DNA from 4 places in the Kitasatospora sp. NPDC057738 genome. Region 4 is predicted to be linked to each of the others. Evidence: riboswitches for the same ligand, from Rfam matches in the RefSeq annotation. Region 4 holds a riboswitch; each other region holds the start of a gene.
The links. Region 4 has a riboswitch for cobalamin ahead of metE (5-methyltetrahydropteroyltriglutamate--homocysteine S-methyltransferase). Riboswitches for the same ligand answer to the same signal wherever they lie in the genome.

Region 1 (4,203 bases), on a different contig from region 4:
ATCGGGTCGACGGGTCGACGGGTCGACGGGGCGACGGGTCGACGGGGCGAACCAACGGGCCGGCTCGGACCTCGGCGGTGGGGCCGCGTTCCGATCCGCAGGGGCGGAAGCGGAGCACCGACCGCGGCACGTCCGGGAGACGTTCCGGCGAGGACCCGCCGGCGGCGCCCTACAGCAGCGGCGTGAGCCAGCGGCGGAGCAGTTCGGTGTACCGGTCGGGAGCGGTGTTCCAGAGGGCGGCGTGGTCGGCACCGGGGAAGGCCTGGAGGCTGACCACGTCGCGACGGGCGGCGGCCAGCTTCTCGGCGCTGCCGAAGGGCGCGATCCGGTCCTCGGGGCTGTGCAGGAGAAGGGTGGGCACCCGCAGGTCGGTGCCGTCGGCGATGCGGGCGAAGTCGGCGAGGTCGACGCCGGTGCGGCCCTCCGCGGCCAGGGCCCCGAGCTCGGCGGCGACGCCCTGGAACCCGGCCCGGGCGGCGTCCCGGCGGGCGGAGACCGGGAGGTCGAGCACCGGCGAGTCGAGGATGAGGCCGCTGACGGCGTGCGGCCACGCGGTGCGGGCCGCGGTCTGGAGGGCCGTGGTCGCGCCGACCGACCAGCCGTAGAGGATCACCTTGCCCGCGCCGCTGTCGAGCGCCAGCCGTACCGCCGCCTCGATGTCGCGCCACTCGGTCTCGCCGAAGTGGCTGAGCCCGTCCGGGGAGGCGGGGGCGCCCTGGTCGCCGCGGTAGGTGACGGCGAGGGTGGGCAGGCCGAGCCGGTCGAGGACGGGGAGCACCGGGAGGGTCTGCTGGCGGTCGGCCTCGGGGCCGTGCACCAGGATCACCCAGGTGCCGCGCTTGCCGTCGAGCCGCCAGGCGGGAAGGGCGCCGAGCTCGCCGTCGGCGGTGGTGTCGGTGAAGGGGAGGCCGAGTGCCTCGGTGGGGTCGCCGAGGTGGACCCGGGGGGTGAAGCGGACCTCGGTGCCGGGGGTGAGCGTGCCCCGGTCGGCGCGGAGCAGCCGGCGGGTGACGCCCCGCTCGTCGCTGTGCAGGACCTCCTCGACGACCGCGTGCCCGCCGTCCGCCCACTCGACCGCCCAGCGGCCGGGGCGCAGGCTCTCGGGGCCGCGGGTGAAGGTGACGCGGCCGGGGGCGAGGCCGCGGACCAGGACCGGCCCGGACTTCGGGACGGCGGCCACCGGACGGACCGTCCGCTCGGAGGCCCGACGGCCGATCACCAGCACGGCGGCCCCGACCGCGGCGGCCGCCACGACGGCGGCGGTTCCCCAACGCATTTCGCTCCCCGCTCTGTTGCTCACGGACCGGACGGTGTTCGGGCACCAGTTCACCGGCGCTCCGTCCGCCCGGCCACCGGGCTGGGCCGTCCGGGTCACCCGGGCGGCGGCCCGGCGGCGCCGAGGAGGTGCCGGGAGCGGGCGGCAGGGGTGTCGGTGGTGAGGGCGGGGCGGCGGAGCCGGCGGTGCCCCGGTGGGAGGGGACGTGGTGTTCCCGGTGGAGGGCGGCCCCGCGCCGGCGATCCCCCGGCGCGTCGGCGGCGTCCGCGTGTGACCAACCCCTCCGTGACCTCGGTTGACTCCCGGTTCGGGCCCGTGATGGGATCCTGGGGCCAAACGGAGGCATGGAGAGGAAGCCGGTGGAATTCCGGCGCGGTCCCGCCACTGTCACCGGGGAGCACGCTCGGAACATCGCCACGGCGGCCGTCGACGGCCGCTGGAAGGCTCCGGGGGTGCGTTCGACCCGGAAGCCAGGAGACTCTCGCCCCCGTCACGTCGATCCAGGGCGCGGACCCTGAGTGAGGACACGCACGCGATGCAGGCTGCCCCGCCCCACCGGACTCCGAGCTGCCTTCCGCCGTGCCCCCGATGACCCCGCTCGGGCCCTCCTCCTCGCCGCGCCCGCTGGCCCGCGCAGCCGCGTTCGCGCTCGGCGCCGTCGCGGGCCATGTCGCCGACGCCCGCTTCGCCGACCCCCGCCGGGGCCATCCGGTGGCCGTCTTCGGCAGCGCCGCGACCCGGCTGGAGCGTCGGCTGTGGCGCGACGACCGCGGCGCGGGGGCCGGGTACACGGCGCTGTGCGTGGGCGCGGTCGTGGCGGGCGCGCTCGCCCTGGACCGTACGGTGGGCCGGCGTCCGCTGGGCCGGGCGGTGCTGGCGGCGGCCGCGACCTGGACGGTGCTCGGCGGCACCTCGCTGACCCGGGAGGCGCGCACCATCGGCCGCTCGCTGGCCGCGGGCGACCTCGCGGCCGCCCGGGAGCGGCTGCCGCACCTGTGCGGGCGGGACCCGAGCGCGCTGGACGGGCAGCAGATCGCCCGGGCGGTGGTCGAGTCGGTGGCCGAGAACACCGCCGACGCCGTGGTGAACGCGCTGACCTGGGGCGCCCTGGCCGGCACGCCCGGCCTGCTGGCCTTCCGCGCCGTGAACACCCTGGACGCGATGGTGGGTCACCGCTCGCCGCGCCACGCCCGGTTCGGCTGGGCCTCGGCCCGGCTGGACGACCTGGCGGGCTGGCCGGGCGCCCGGCTGACGGCGCTGCTGACGGTGGCCGCCGCGCCCGAGCCCCGTACGGCCTGGCGGGTCTGGCGGCGCGACGGCTCCGCGCACCCGAGCCCGAACGCGGGCCAGGCCGAGGCGGCGTTCGCCGGCGCGGTGGGCGTACGGCTGGGCGGGGCGCTGCGGTACGGCGAGCGGGTGGAGCACCGGCCCGTGCTGGGTGCGGAGCTGCGGCCGGTGACGGTGGACGACATCGAGCGCGCCTGTGCGCTCTCCCGGCGGGTGGGCGCACTGGCGCTGGGTACGACGGTCGCGGGGCACGTCCTGCTGCGGATGCTGCTGAGGAAGAGGGGACGGGCATGAGCAAGGCGCTGCTGGTCGCGGGGACGACCTCGGACGCGGGCAAGAGCGTGGTGACGGCCGGGATCTGCCGTTGGCTCGTCCGCCAGGGCGTGCGGGTCGCGCCGTTCAAGGCGCAGAACATGTCGCTCAATTCCTTCGTCACCGCCGACGGCGCCGAGATCGGCCGCGCCCAGGCGATGCAGGCGCAGGCCGCCCGGGTGGAGCCGGAGGCGGCGATGAACCCGGTGCTGCTCAAGCCGGGCGCGGACGGCCGCAGCCAGGTGGTGCTGCTCGGCAGGCCGGTGGCGGAGGTGGGCGCGCTGGACTACCGCGAGCGCAAGCCCGTCCTGCTGGAGCGTGCCCTGGAGTGCCTGGCGGACCTGCGCGGCCGCTACGACGTGGTGGTCTGCGAGGGCGCGGGCTCGCCCGCCGAGATCAACCTGCGCGACCGCGACATCGCCAACATGGGCCTGGCGACGGCCGCCGCCCTGCCGGTGGTGGTGGTCGGGGACATCGACCGCGGCGGGGTCTTCGCGGCGATGTACGGGACGCTGGCGCTGCTGTCGGCGGAGGACCAGCGGCACGTGGCCGGCTGGTTCGTCAACAAGTTCCGCGGTGACGCGCGGCTGCTCGCGCCCGGGCTGGAGATGCTGCACGGGCTGACCGGCCGTCCGGTGCTGGGCACGCTGCCGATGCTGCCCGGGCTCTGGCTGGACGCCGAGGACTCGCTGGACCTGTCGACGGTGGTGGACCGGGCGGACGGGCCCGGGCCGTACGGCGCGGACGTGCTGCGGGTGGCCGTGGTGCGCTTCCCGCGGCTGTCCAACTTCACCGACATGGACGCGCTCGCGCAGGAGCCGGGCGTGCTGGTGCGCTGGGCGACCCGCCCGGAGGAGCTGGCCGACGCCGACCTGGTGGTGCTGCCCGGGACCCGGGCCACCGTCGCCGACCTCGCCTGGCTGCGCGAGCGCGGCCTGGAGCCGGCGCTGCGGGCGCGGGCGGCGGCCGGGCTGCCGGTCCTCGGGGTCTGCGGCGGCTACCAGATGCTGGCGCGCTCGATCGTGGACGAGGTCGAGTCGAAGGCGGGGGCCGTCGAGGGCCTCGGCCTGCTGCCGACGCAGGTGCGGTTCGGCGCCGAGAAGGTGCTGGCGCGGCCGGTCGGCGAGGCGTTCGGGCAGCGGGTGGAGGGCTACGAGATCCACCACGGGGTGGTCACCGTCGAGGGCGGGGACCCGTTCGTCTCCGACGGCCGGGGACGGAGTCTGGACGGCTGCCGGGTGGGCCCGGTCTGGGGCACGACCTGGCACGGCGCGCTGGAGAACGACGGGTTCCGCCGCGAACTCCTGCGCGAGGTCGCCGCGTTGTCG
Region 2 (4,203 bases), on a different contig from region 4:
GCGGAGGGGGACGAGATCCGCGGCGTCGACCTGCTGAACAGCCTGCTGATGGAGTACCCGGTCAGCCCGCTGGTCTCCGGGCACGACTACCTGGACGACGCCGGACGACCGCGCTGGCACCTGCACCTGGCCGACAACTCCCCCACCGCCACCGCGCACTTCACCGCGGTCGCCTGCATGGGCCTGGCCGTCCACCTGACCGAGCTGGGCGCCGACCGGCTCGGCATCTGCCAGGCCGCGCCCTGCCGCAACGCCTACCTGGACACCTCGACCAACCGCTCCCGCCGCTACTGCTCGGACCGCTGCGCTACCCGCGCCAACGTGGCCGCCTACCGGGCCCGCAAGCGCCAGGAGGCGGAGGCGGCGGCCCGGGGCGGGTCCTAGACGTCCTCCACCCAGGCACCGAGCCGGCGGGCGAGGCCCGGCACCCGGGCCAGCCGCGGGGTGAGCAGCAGCCGCTCCAGCCGGCGCCCCGGCGCCAGCCAGACCGGGCTCGGGCGCAGCCGCAGCAGCACCCGGCCGAGCACCAGCTCGTCCGGCACGGCGCCGTAGCTGCGGCTGTCGCTGTCCACCGGGCGGTTGTCGGAGAGCAGCCACCAGCCCGTGGCCCGGCGCTCGGCGGCCCGCTTCACCACCAGCAGGTCCTGCTGGAAGGGGTGCCGGAAGACCACCACCGCGCCCGGCCGGATCGGCGCGCCGTAGCGGACCAGCAGTTGGTCGCCCTCGCGCAGGGTCGGGGCCATCGACGGCCCCGCCACGTCGACCAGTCCGAACGGCAGCGCGCCGCCCCGGTCCGGCCCCCCGGCCCCGGCGTCCTGCGGTCGCGTGCTCCGCGCCACGACTCCTCCTCCTGCTCCGCCCGCCCCCAGTCTGCCGTACGGACCGTCACCGGTCCGATGTCCGGATTACCCCGGTTCCTGGTCCGTCTTTTGCCCTAGGCCCGCCGCCCGATCGCGAAACGGCGAGGCCGGAAGGGTAATCTCGGGCGCGGGAAGACGATCTAAGGAAGGACTCCCATGTTCTCTCGTCTGTTTGCACCTCGCGCCACCGCCCACGCCCACTGCGACCTGCCCTGCGGCGTGTACGACCCGGCGCAGGCCAAGCTGGAGGCCGAGTCGGTCAAGGCCACCCAGGAGAAGTACCAGGCCAACGAGGACCCGCACTTCCGCGCCCGCGCCATCATCATCAAGGAGCAGCGCGCCGAGGCCGTCAAGCACCACATCTCGGTGCTGTGGAGCGACTACTTCAAGGCCCCGCACTTCGAGAAGTACCCGCAGCTGCACCAGCTGATCAACGACACCCTGAAGGCCGCCTCGGCCGCCAAGGCGTCCACCGACCCGGCCACCGGCCAGGCCCTGCTGGACCTGATCGCCGAGGTCGACAAGATCTTCTGGGAGACCAAGCAGGCCTGAGCCTGACGCGTCGCCACCCGACCGCCCCCGTCCGCACCGCCGGACGGGGGCGGTCGCGCGTTCCCGGCCCGCCCAGGGCCGGTAAGGGTTGCCTGCCCTGAGTGGCTGTTATGCTGCCAGGGCGTCCGAGGGGGAAGTCCGGTGTGAATCCGGCGCTGACCCGCAACGGTGAGCACGGCCCGTACCAGCCCGTACGGCCCGCGCCAGCCCGATCGCCCCCGGCCGCTGAACTCCCGACAACTCGCCGCGGACTGCGAGGGGAACGGCGCCCAGGCACGCCTTCGGCCGGCGCCCGCCCCGGCGCACCCGCGGCCCGAGGCAAGGCGCACCCGTGGACCGTGCAGTCGTGGACCGTGCAGTCGGCCCGCCCACCCGTCGAATACCCGTCGTCCCGCTCGCCGCCGGCCTCGTCGCCGCCCTGCTGCTGTCGCTGCTCTGCGGGGTCGCCCTCGGCTCCTCCGGACTCGGCCTGCCCCGGGTGCTGCGGCTGCTGGGCGCCGGGCTGACCGGCGGACGGCTGGACGCGGACGAGGCGGCCGCGTACGCGATCGTCTGGGAGATCCGGCTGCCGCGCACCGTGCTGGCCGCCGTCGTCGGCGCCGGACTCGCCGCCTGCGGGGTCGCCGTCCAGGCCCTGGTGCGCAACGCGCTGGCCGACCCCTTCGTGCTCGGCATCTCCTCCGGCGCGGCCGTCGGCGCCAACGCCGTCCTGCTCTTCGGCGCCTTCGCCTCGCTCGGGGTGTGGGCGATCTCCGCCTCCGCCTTCGGCTCCGCGCTGGCCGCCATGACGCTCGTCTACCTCGCCGCCCGCACCGCGTACGGACTCACCCCGCTGCGCCTGGTGCTCACCGGCACCGCGCTGTCCTACGGCTTCTCCGCCGCCACCACCCTGATGGTCTTCGCCGCCGACCGCGGCGAGGCCGCCCGGGACGCCATGATGTGGCTGCTCGGCAGCCTCGGCGGCGCCACCTGGGGCAAGGTGCCGATCGCCGCCGTCACGGTGGTGGCCGGCCTCGCGTACCTGGCCTGCGCCGCCGGACGGCTGGACGCGCTCGCCATGGGCGACGAGACCTCCGCCTCGCTCGGCGTGGACCCGGACCGGCTGCGCCGCGAGCTGTTCGTGGTGACCGCCGCCGTCACCGGCACCGTGGTCGCGGTCAGCGGGGCGATCGGCTTCGTCGGGCTGCTGATGCCGCACCTGGCGCGGATGCTGGTCGGCGCCGGGCACCGCCGGGTGCTGGTGATCGCGCCGCTCGCCGGGGCACTGCTGCTGGTCTGGGTGGACATCGCCTCGCGCACCCTGCTGGCACCCGCCGAACTGCCCGTCGGGGTGTTCACCGCGGTGCTCGGCGTGCCCGCCTTCCTGCTGATGATGCGCCGCCGCGGCCAGGCCCTCGGAGGAACCCGGTGACCGACGTGACCACGGCGACCGACCCGACCGGCCCGGCCGCGCCCGACCCGGCGCGGGCCCAGGACCTCGCCGTCGACGCCGTCTCGGTGGAGCTGGCCGGCACCCGGCTGGTCCACGAGGTGAACCTGGCGGCCGCCGCCGGGCAGGTGGTCGGGCTGGTCGGCCCGAACGGCAGCGGCAAGTCGACCCTGCTGCGCTGCGTCTACCGGGTGCTGAAGCCGGCCGGCGGCGTGGTCCGGCTGGCCGGCGACGACCTGCACGCCCTGAGCGCCCGCGACACGGCCCGCCGGGTGGCCGCGCTGACCCAGGAGCACTCCGCCGAGTTCGACTTCACCGTCGCCGAGGTGGTCGCCATGGGCCGGCTGCCGCACCGCCGCGGCTTCGGCTCCCCGGCCGACGGGGACGCGGAGCGCTGCGCCGGGGCGCTGCGCAAGGTCCGGGCCGGGCACCTCGCCGAGCGCGGCTTCCTGAGCCTGTCCGGGGGCGAGAAGCAGCGGGTGCTGTTCGCCCGCGCGCTGGTCCAGGAACCGCGCCTGCTGGTGCTGGACGAACCCACCAACCACCTCGACATCGCCCACCAGTTGGAGGTGCTGGCGCTCGCCCGCGAGGCCGGCCCGACGGTGCTCACCGCGCTGCACGACCTCAACCTGGCGGCCGGCCACTGCGACCTGGTCTACGTGCTGCGGGCCGGGCGGATCGTCGCCTCCGGCCCGCCCCACGAGGTGCTCCGCCCCGCCCTGCTGGCCGAGGTGTTCGGCGTCCGCGCCACCCCGGTGCGGCACCCGGAGACCGGCGCCCTCCAGCTGCTGTTCGACCGGCTCGCCCCCTCCTCCTGACCCGTCCCGCCTGCCCAGAGGAACCACCTTGCGCACCAAGGCCGTTGCCACCGCCGCCCTGCTCGTCCTCGGACTCACCGCCTGCGGCGCCGAGATCGCCCCGAAGGAGGCCGCCACCGCCTCCGCCCACTACCCGGTGACGGTGGACAACTGCGGGCAGAAGCTCACCTTCGCGCAGAAGCCCGCCCGGGTGGTGACCAACGACGTCAACATCACCGAGCTGATGCTCTCCCTCGGCCTCGCCGACCGGATGGCCGGCTACGTGATGCCCGACGACAAGGGCCGGATCGACAAGGTGGCCTGGAAGGACGGCTACCAGCAGACCACCTGGCTCTCCAAGAAGGTGCTCACCAAGGAGATCGCCCTCGACGCCCGGGCCGACCTGGTCCTCGCCGGCTGGCACTACGGCTTCGACGAGGGCGCCGGCGTCACCCCGCAGGCCTTCAAGGCGCTCGGCGTCGACTCGTACGTGCTCAGCGAGTCCTGCCGCAGCGGCAAGGGCACCGAGCGCGGCGTGATGGACCCGCTGGAGGCCCTCTACACC
Region 3 (4,203 bases), on a different contig from region 4:
CGAGCCGTCACCGGGACCGGGCGCGACGGAGGTCGGGGACGTCGTCGCGGTCCGCGTGCCGGTGCCCGTCGGGGTCGGCGTACCGGTCGCGGTCGCGGTGCCCGTGGGCGTGCCGGTCGGTGTCCCCGTGGGAGTCCCCGTGGGCGTTCCGGTCGGCGTCCCCGTGGGAGTCGGCGTCGGCGTACCCCCGAGGTTGCGGCTCAGCGTGCCGAAGGAGATCCCGGTGGCGCCGCCGAGCACCTGTGTGGAGGCACGGACGTCCGAGCCCTGCTGGCCGCCCGAGGCGACGTTGAACCCGCCGTCGCCGTTCTGCTGCCCGGCGAGGAAGTCGAGCGCCTTGGCGATCTGTGCACCGTGGATCGACCGACGGAGCGTCATGCCCTGGATCGCGAGCGCGGCCGAGTTGGTGGAGTCTCCGGCCGCGCCGGGGAATCCGCCGTCGGGGAGCTGCCGCGCGGCCAGCCAGGTGGTCCCCCTGTCGACCGCCTGCGCCGCCTCGTCGCCCGGAACCAGGGCCAGGGCCATGACGGCCATCGCCGTACTGTCCACATCCGAGTCGCCGGTGGCCGGGATCAGGCTCGGCCAGGAGCCGTCCGGGTGCTGCAGGCCCTTCAGGTAGGCGATCGCAGGGGCTGCGCCGGCGGCGTCGCCGGCCCGGAGCTGGGCCATGACGGCGAGCGCCTGGGAGAACACCGAGGTCGCGTAGACGTAGTTGCCGGGGGCGGCGCAGCCGGTGTTCGCGTCGGCCTTGGTGCACACCATCGCGGCGAGGGCGGCGATCAGGTCGCGGCCGCCGAAGGCGCGCGGGTCGCGGCCCACGACCTCGGCGAGCAGCGCCTCCTTGCCGATGGACCCGCCGCCGGCGTACTCGGTGCCGATGGCCGTCCAGTCGTTGACGGTGCGCTCGCTCGCGTCCTTGCCCTGCTGGTCCAGGAAGTCGACGATCCGGCGCAGCGCGGCGTCGTCGGTGCCGGTGGCGGCCAGGGCGTAGGCGCCGTCGATGGTCAGGCCGAAGTCGGCGAAGGCCGGGAACCCCTCGTAGTAGTGACCGTCGATCAGCCGGGCCGGGTCGGTGAGGTAGGCGCTCCCCTTCGCGGCGTCGGGCTTCCTCCCGGCGGGCGTGGTCGGGGGCGTGGTGGTCGGCGTGGTCGGCGGGGTGGTGGCGCCGTCCGGGTTGTGCCGGACGCTGGTGAGGTCGGTGCCGGTCAGGGCCAGGATGGCCTGTTCGGTGGCGGCGGCGTCCGGGTCGGTGGTCGACTCGTCGGGGCCGAAGCCGCCGTCCTTGCCCTGCCGGGCGGCGAGCCAGGCGGTGGCGGCGGCCTGTCGGGCGCCCTGGCCGGTGGCCCGGAAGGCCTGGGCGGCGCTCGCGGTGCTGGTGGTGTCGCCGGGGGCGCCGGCGTAGGGAAGGAGGGAGCCGTCGGGCTGCTGGCTCGCCGCGAGCCGGTCGGCGGCCTTCTCGGCGGCCGCCTCGTAGCCGGGGGCCGTGCGCAGGGCGAGGACGGCGATCGCGGTGGTGAGCGGGTCGGACTCGCAGTGGTCACCCGCGACGATCATCGAGCCGGCCATGCCGCCGTCGTCGCACTGGAGGACCGTGAACCGGGCGAGTGCCGGGGCGGGTGGGGTGATGCCGGCGCGCTGGAGCGCGATGACCCCGAGGGACTGGACCCAGGGCGAGGCCGCGCCGAGGAAGTCCCCGGCGGCGGTGCACTTCCCGTTCTCCCCGGCTGCCGTGCAGACGTGGTCGGTGAGCGCGGCAAGCGGGTCCCGCCCGCCGAAGGTGCGGGGGTCGCGGCCGGTGCTCTCGGCGACGAGGGCCAGCAGGGCGGCGGCTCTGGTGTCGGGTGCGCCGGCGGGGCCGTCGGGGTACAGGAAGGCATCGATGTGGTCGGCGAGGAAGCCGACCACCTTGCGCAGTGCCGGGTCCTGCGTTCCGGCGGCGGCGAGTGCGACGGCGGTGAGGGCGGTCCGGGGGTAGTCCGGCCCCGGGGCGGCCCAGTTCTCCATGTGGTCGCCGCCGACGAGCTGACCGGCCAGCCAGGCGGCCGCGGCGGCCGGATCACCGATGGGGGACGGCGTGCCGGTGGGGCTCGGCGTCCCCGGGGACGTGGCGGACGGCGAGGCGCTCGCGGAGGGGGACGAGGAAGGCGAAGGGGACGCCGAGGAGCCACCGTTCTTCGCGCGGACCGAGTCCGGGGTGAAGTCCGGCGCCCCGCTGGTGCCCCCGATGTCGGTGCCGCCGTACACCCAGGCCTCGACCTCGCCGGGCTTGGGCTGCTGCGTGCCGGCGCCGAACCGGCTGTAGGACCAGGTCTGTTGGCCGGGTGCGGCGATCCAGTACGACCAGTACGCGGTGGCCTGCGGGGTGTTGACGCACGGCTCCTCGGCCGGAGTCGGGTACTGGACACCGCCGTTGAAGGTCCCGGTGCCGAGTCGGCAGATGAAGGCGGGCCCGTCGCGCTCGGTGCCGGTCGTGGTGAATCCCGCGTTGTGCAGCAGGTTCATCCCCGTCGTCGGGTGGGCGTCACAGCCCCGGACGACCCCGCCGCCCCAGTGGCTGAAGTCGACGGCGACGATCGCGCCCGTCGTCGCCGTGCACTGCTCGATCGGATCGGCTGCCGCGGAGCCGGGGTGGCCCAGCAGGACGGTTCCTCCCGCGGCCACTGCGACGGCCGTGGTGATCAGAAGCGAGCCCAGTTCTCTGCTTCTGTGACGCGTAGGACTGCTGCTGACCCTCACCGGCGACTCCCCGATCGGTCGTCGGGGTCCCACGGCGCAGCCGACGGCTCTCCCCGGCACGGGGCGCCGTCGCGACCGCGTCGTAGTCCACGACGACGCATGTACTCATGAACAAGGCCCCGGCGCAGGCATTCCGGCTCACCGGCCCTTGCGGGCGGGTCTACGGTTGCGGGTCAGCGCCGGAATCGGACCGGCTTCCCCTGACTGCCGAGGACTAAAAAGCGGTTCATCACACCATGTGCTCGGAGTCGTCGTCAACGAGTCGTCATGTCACTTTCGCCACCTCGTAGATCCGTTCACGGGTGCGGTAACGTCCGCGGTGGCCGAGCGGGGGAATCCGGTGCGAATCCGGAGCTGACGCGCAGCGGTGTGGGGCGGTGGTTGCACCGGCCCCGAGCCCGAATGCCCGCGCGGTCGTGCAGCACCAGCACCAGCCCGCCCACGCGATCCGGGCGGCCGCCGCCCCGTACCACCGCGCTCTCGGACGAGCGCTGGGGTCCCGGGGCAGGACCGGCGCGCCCGTCACCCCAAGGAGCCCGTTCCGTGTCCGTTCCCGCGCACTCGCGCTTCGTCTCCTCACGCCTCGCTTCCGCGGCGACCGTCTCGATGGCCGCCTGCGCCCTCCTGATGTCGGCCGTCCCTGCGCACGCCACCGCCTCGCCGAGCCAGATAGCCACCTCCAGGACCACCGGCGTCACGTACCTCAAGTCCCTCCAGGCCGCCGACGGCAGTTACGTCACCGGCGGCGGGCTCTCCAACGAGTGGGCCTTCAGCGCGCTCGCCGCCGCCGGCACCGCCGCGGCCGATGTCGCCCCTGGCGGTGACACGAGCAAGAACGCGCGCCTGGTCTACCGCAACCAGCTCGCCGCGAGCAGTTGGCCGAGCACCTCGCCGGTCGTCACCGACTACGAGCGTGGCATCCTCAACTCCTACGCGGCCGGCATCGACCCCGCGCGGATCGGCCCGGGCCGCAACCTCGTGGCCGACCTCGCCGCCTACTGGCAGACCGCCGAACCCGGCTACTACGGCCCGTCCGCGAACTTCAACGGGACCGTCTTCGGCCTGCTCGCCCTCGGCGGCGCCAAGACCCGGAGCGGCGGACAACGCGTCCCGCAGTCCCTGCTGAACGCCTCGGTCGCGACCGTGCGCGCCAACCAGCACAACGACGGCGGCTGGAACTACAGCAAGGCCGCCGGCGACCCGACCGCGCTCGCCCAGGGCAGCGACATCGACATGACCGGTGCCGCCATGGCCTCCCTGTGTGTCGGCGGCGTCCCGGGCACCGACGCCGCGATCGTGGCCGCGAAGAACTTCCTCAAGGGCAAGCTCGCCTCCTCCGGCGCCTTCAACGCCATGTTCGGCGTCAACACCGACTCCAACGGCTGGGCCGTGTCCGGCCTCAACGCCTGCGGCATCAACCCCCAGGGCACCGACTTCACCAGCGGCACCGGCAAGACCCCGGTCGAC
Region 4 (4,203 bases):
TCGCGCAGCGCCGGCTCGTCGACCTGCACGACGGCGGCGCCGGCCGCCTCCAGGTCGACGACCTCGTCGCGCAGGGCGAGGGCCACCTGCCGGGCGGTGTCGGCGAGCGGCTGGTCGTCGCGGACGAAGGACCAGGCGAGCATGGTGACCGGGCCGGTGAGCATGCCCTTGACCGGGCGGTCGGTCAGGCCCTGCGCGTAGCCGAACCAGTCGGTGGTCATCGGGTGCGGACGGGAGATGTCCCCGGCCAGCACCGGCGGGCGCACGTACCGGGTGCCGTACGACTGGACCCAGCCGTGCCGGGTGGCGAGGTAGCCGGTGAGCTGCTCGGCGAAGTACTGGACCATGTCGTTGCGCTCGGGCTCGCCGTGCACCAGGACGTCCAGCCCGGCCTTCTCCTGGTAGGCGACGACCTCGCGGACCTCCGCCTCCATCCGCTCCCGGTAGGCCGGGGCGTCGATCCGACCCGCCGTCAGATCGGCGCGGGCGGTGCGCAGTTCGGCGGTCTGGGGAAAGGAGCCGATGGTGGTGGTCGGCAGCAGCGGCAGCCCGAGCCGGGCGCGCTGGGCCTCGGCCCGCTGCGGGTACGCCTGGGCGCGCCGGGTGTCGTCGGCGGTGACGGCGGCGGCGCGGGCGCGCACCGCCGGGTCGCGGGTGATCGGGGAGTTGGCGCGGGAGGCGAGGTCGGCGCGGTTGGCGGCGAGCTCGGCGGTGATCGCGCCGGTGCCCTCGCGCAGGCCCCGGGCGAGCAGTGCCGCCTCGCCGGCCTTCTGTCGGGCGAAGGCCAGCCAGCGGGCGATCTGCGGGTCGATGTCGCGCTCCGCGGCGGCGTCGATCGGCACGTGCAGCAGCGAGCAGGACGGCGCCACGTCGACGGTGCCGGCGAGGCCGAGCAGGGTCGCCAGGGTCGCCAGTGACTTCTCCAGGTCGTTGATCCAGATGTTGCGCCCGTCGATCACCCCCGCCACCAGCCGCTTGCCGGGCAGGCCGCCGGCGGCGGCGAGGTCCTCCAGGTTGGTGGCGGCCGGGCCGGTGAAGTCCAGCGCCAGGCCCTCGACCGGGGCCTTGGCCAGCACCGGCAGCGCCTCGCCGAGCCGGTCGAAGTAGCTCGCGACCAGCAGCTTGGGCCGCTCGGTGAGACCGCCCAGCTCGCGGTAGGCGCGGGCGGCCGCGTTGAGCTCGGCCGGGGTGCGGTCCTGCACCAGCGCGGGCTCGTCCAGCTGCACCCACGCGGCGCCGGCGGCACGCAACTCCGCCAGCAGCCGGGCGTAGACGGGCAGCAGCCGGTCCAGCAGGGTGATCGGCTGGAAGTCGGCGGCCACCCCGGGCGCCGGCTTGGCGAGCAGCAGGTAGCTGACCGGCCCGACCAGCACCGGCCGGGCGGCGTGGCCGAGCAGCAGCGCCTCGCGCAGCTCGCCGACCACCTTGGCCGGGTTCGCGGCGAACACCGTGTCCGGGCCCAACTCAGGTACCAGGTAGTGGTAGTTGGTGTCGAACCACTTGGTCATCTCCAACGGGGCGACGTCCTGGTTGCCGCGCGCCATCGCGAAGTACCCGGCCAGCGGGTCGGCGTCGACCGCCTCCCGGTGCCGCGGCGGGATCGCGCCGACCGCCACCGTGGTGTCCAGCACGTGGTCGTAGAGCGAGAAGTCGCCGGTCGGCACCTCCGCGACCCCCGCCTCGACGAGCTGCGCCCAGTTCGTCCGACGCAGGTCGGCGGCGGTCGCCAGCAGCGCCTCGGCCGCGACCGCGCCCCTCCAGTACCCCTCGATCGCCTTCTTCAATTCACGGCCCCGGCCCTGACGGGGGTATCCGTGGGCGGTGGCGACGCTCGCCGCGGCTGCGGACTTCGTGGTCAAGGGACTCTCCTTCGCGAGTCTGGATCCTCAAGTGCCCGGTGACGGCACGAGGACGCGAAGGGATGACGGACCGGACGGACGACCGCACCCGTGCGCGGCTCCGCCCGATATGGTCGCCGACCCGCCCACGAGGTCACCGGATGGCCGCGCGCGAACGCTCGCGCACGGGCAGTGGCAGGTCTTCGGACTCGCGGGCACACCCACCTCGGCCGAAACCGGGGCGGACACCTACTGGCCGTCGCTTCCCAGACCCGTCCCGGGTCCAGTGCGTATGACGGCGGTCGTTCCCACTCACCGCTGCGGGGCAGTCCCGGATTCCCACCGGGTTCCCTCTTGCGACGCGCCTGCCTGGCGGACAGGGCGAACCAGCTGCACCGCCAGCTTAGGGGCAAACCGTCGGCGTCGAGGCGGAAATCTCGCAAGGCGTCCGCGTGGTGAGACGCGGGCTCCGCGCCCGGCCCCGGGCGGCGCACCCGGGGGCGAACGGCAGAATGGCTCCCATGCGGCACATCTTCGTCATCGGCATCGGCGCGGGCGACCCCGACCACCTCACCCTGCAGGCGGTCAAGGCGATCGGTCGCACCGACGTCTTCTTCATCCTCGACAAGAGCGAGGAACGGCAGGACCTGATCGCGCTGCGTCGCCGGATGCTGGCCGACCACGGACGGCCCGGGCACCGCGTGGTCGCGGCGCCGGACGCCGAACGGGACCGCGCCACCCCCGCGTACGCGGCCGCCGTGGACGACTGGCGCGTCCGCCGCGCCGATCTGGTCGAACGGCTGGTCGCCGAGCACCTCGGCCCGGGCGAGAACGGCGCCTTCCTGGTCTGGGGCGACCCCGCCCTCTACGACAGCGTCATCGCCGTGGTGGACGACGTGTCGAACCGGGGCGGCGTGCCCTTCGCGTACGAGGTGGTCCCGGGCATCAGCAGCGTCTCCGCGCTCGCCGCCCGGCACCGCACCACATTGACCCGGGTCGGGCGGCCGGTGCAGATCACCACCGGCCGCCGCCTCGCCGAGGGTTTCCCCGAGGGGGTGGACGACGTGGTGGTGATGCTCGACGGCCGGGCCGCCTTCGCCGGGATCGACCCCGAGGGGCTGGAGATCCACTACGGCGCCTACCTCGGCACCCCCGACGAGGTGCTCGTCTCCGGTCCGCTCGCCGAGGCCGCCCCGCGCATCCGCGAGCTGCGTGAGCGGGCCCGGGAGCGCAAGGGCTGGATCATGGACACCTACCTGCTGCGACGCTCGGACGGCTGACCCGACGCCTGCCGGAAGTCCGACGGCCGGCCGGCACGCCCGGCGCCCGGCGATCCGGGCGTCGCCGACGGCGATGGCGATGGCGATGGCGGAACAGTTCCCGAACAGCCCGCACGATCGGCGTGCGGGCCTGCGGAGAACGGAGACTGACGGACCGTCAAGGGCAGTGGGTCCCGGCGGTCGGCAACACGGCAGCACGGCGGAACGGCGGAACGGCGGAACGGCGGAACGGCGGAACGGCGGAACGGCGGAACGGCGGAACGGCGGAACGGCGGAACGGCGGAACGGCGGAACGGGAACAGCGGCCCGGACTCATGCGTGCCCGTCTCCGTCCTCGCGGAGAACACGGACCACCCGCGACCGGTGTCCCGACTCCCGGATCCACGCCCGCCGCGTCGGGCGGCAGCCCTCAGTCCAGGAGCTTCGCCACCACCCGGTCGAGCGCGCGGAGGTCCTCCGGCGGCAGCGCGAGCAGCGCGTCCGGCGGCGTGGCGAGGATCCCGGTGGCGAGCGCGGCCTTGGCCTCGCCCTCCTCGGTGAGGTGGACCAGCTTGGAGCGCCGGTCCGCCGGGTTGGTGATGCGCTCGGCGAGCCCGCGCCGCACCAGGTCGTCCACGATGACGCTGGTGTACGGCGGGTCGGCGGTCAGCCGCTCGGCCAGCTCCCGCAGGGTGATCGGGCCGGCGGCGAGCCGGCGCAGCGCCCGGACCCGGCTGAAGCTCATGCCGAGGGCTTCGGCGACGGTCCTGCGGCGGTCGTGGCGCTCCAGCACGAGCGCGTACATCCCCTGCCAGACCCGGGCCGCCGTCGCGGCGTCCGTCCCGCTCCCCTCCGGGTGCCCACCGGTGTCGAGGCGCTCCATCAGGCGTCCACCGTCTCCTTCGTCTCCGTGCTTCCCTCGGCCGCCTCCTCGGCGGCGAGCCGCCGCGCCGTGCGCTCGGCCGTCGCCCGGGCCCAGCGGCCGGAAGTGAGCGTACCGGTGACCAGCACGGCGGCGCCGCAGCCGGCGATGATCCACCATGCCGTCCGGGCCGCCCCGGTGAAGGCCGCCGGGTCCGCGAGGGCGCTGCCGGCCATCAGCGCGC

Region 1: it holds a riboswitch for cobalamin, as region 4 does, so the genes downstream of both, ACFVGO_RS15425 (cobalamin biosynthesis protein) here and metE (5-methyltetrahydropteroyltriglutamate--homocysteine S-methyltransferase) in region 4, are expected to answer to the same signal.
Region 2: it holds a riboswitch for cobalamin, as region 4 does, so the genes downstream of both, ACFVGO_RS12085 (FecCD family ABC transporter permease) here and metE (5-methyltetrahydropteroyltriglutamate--homocysteine S-methyltransferase) in region 4, are expected to answer to the same signal.
Region 3: it holds a riboswitch for cobalamin, as region 4 does, so the genes downstream of both, ACFVGO_RS27420 (prenyltransferase/squalene oxidase repeat-containing protein) here and metE (5-methyltetrahydropteroyltriglutamate--homocysteine S-methyltransferase) in region 4, are expected to answer to the same signal.

Annotation. Positions count from the first base shown of each region.
Region 1 is NZ_JBHVJT010000023.1:80,396-84,598, forward strand. Features, by position in the region: gene ACFVGO_RS15420 (alpha/beta hydrolase) at 170-1,276, opposite strand; cobalamin riboswitch at 1,625-1,757, shown strand; gene ACFVGO_RS15425 (cobalamin biosynthesis protein) at 1,865-2,857, shown strand; gene ACFVGO_RS15430 (cobyric acid synthase) at 2,854-4,203, shown strand, end outside.
Region 2 is NZ_JBHVJT010000017.1:106,284-110,486, reverse strand. Features, by position in the region: gene ACFVGO_RS12100 (CGNR zinc finger domain-containing protein) at 1-384, shown strand, start outside; gene sodX (nickel-type superoxide dismutase maturation protease) at 381-743, opposite strand; gene sodN (superoxide dismutase, Ni) at 1,017-1,412, shown strand; cobalamin riboswitch at 1,501-1,651, shown strand; gene ACFVGO_RS12085 (FecCD family ABC transporter permease) at 1,759-2,823, shown strand; gene ACFVGO_RS12080 (ABC transporter ATP-binding protein) at 2,910-3,659, shown strand; gene ACFVGO_RS12075 (ABC transporter substrate-binding protein) at 3,688-4,203, shown strand, end outside.
Region 3 is NZ_JBHVJT010000057.1:6,948-11,150, forward strand. Features, by position in the region: gene ACFVGO_RS27420 (prenyltransferase/squalene oxidase repeat-containing protein) at 1-2,661, opposite strand, end outside; cobalamin riboswitch at 2,842-2,983, opposite strand; cobalamin riboswitch at 3,067-3,144, shown strand; gene ACFVGO_RS27425 (hypothetical protein) at 3,343-4,203, shown strand, end outside.
Region 4 is NZ_JBHVJT010000005.1:124,123-128,325, forward strand. Features, by position in the region: gene metE (5-methyltetrahydropteroyltriglutamate--homocysteine S-methyltransferase) at 1-1,859, opposite strand, end outside; cobalamin riboswitch at 2,015-2,244, opposite strand; gene cobF (precorrin-6A synthase (deacetylating)) at 2,360-3,118, shown strand; gene ACFVGO_RS04505 (MarR family transcriptional regulator) at 3,528-3,980, opposite strand; gene ACFVGO_RS04510 (MFS transporter) at 3,980-4,203, opposite strand, start outside.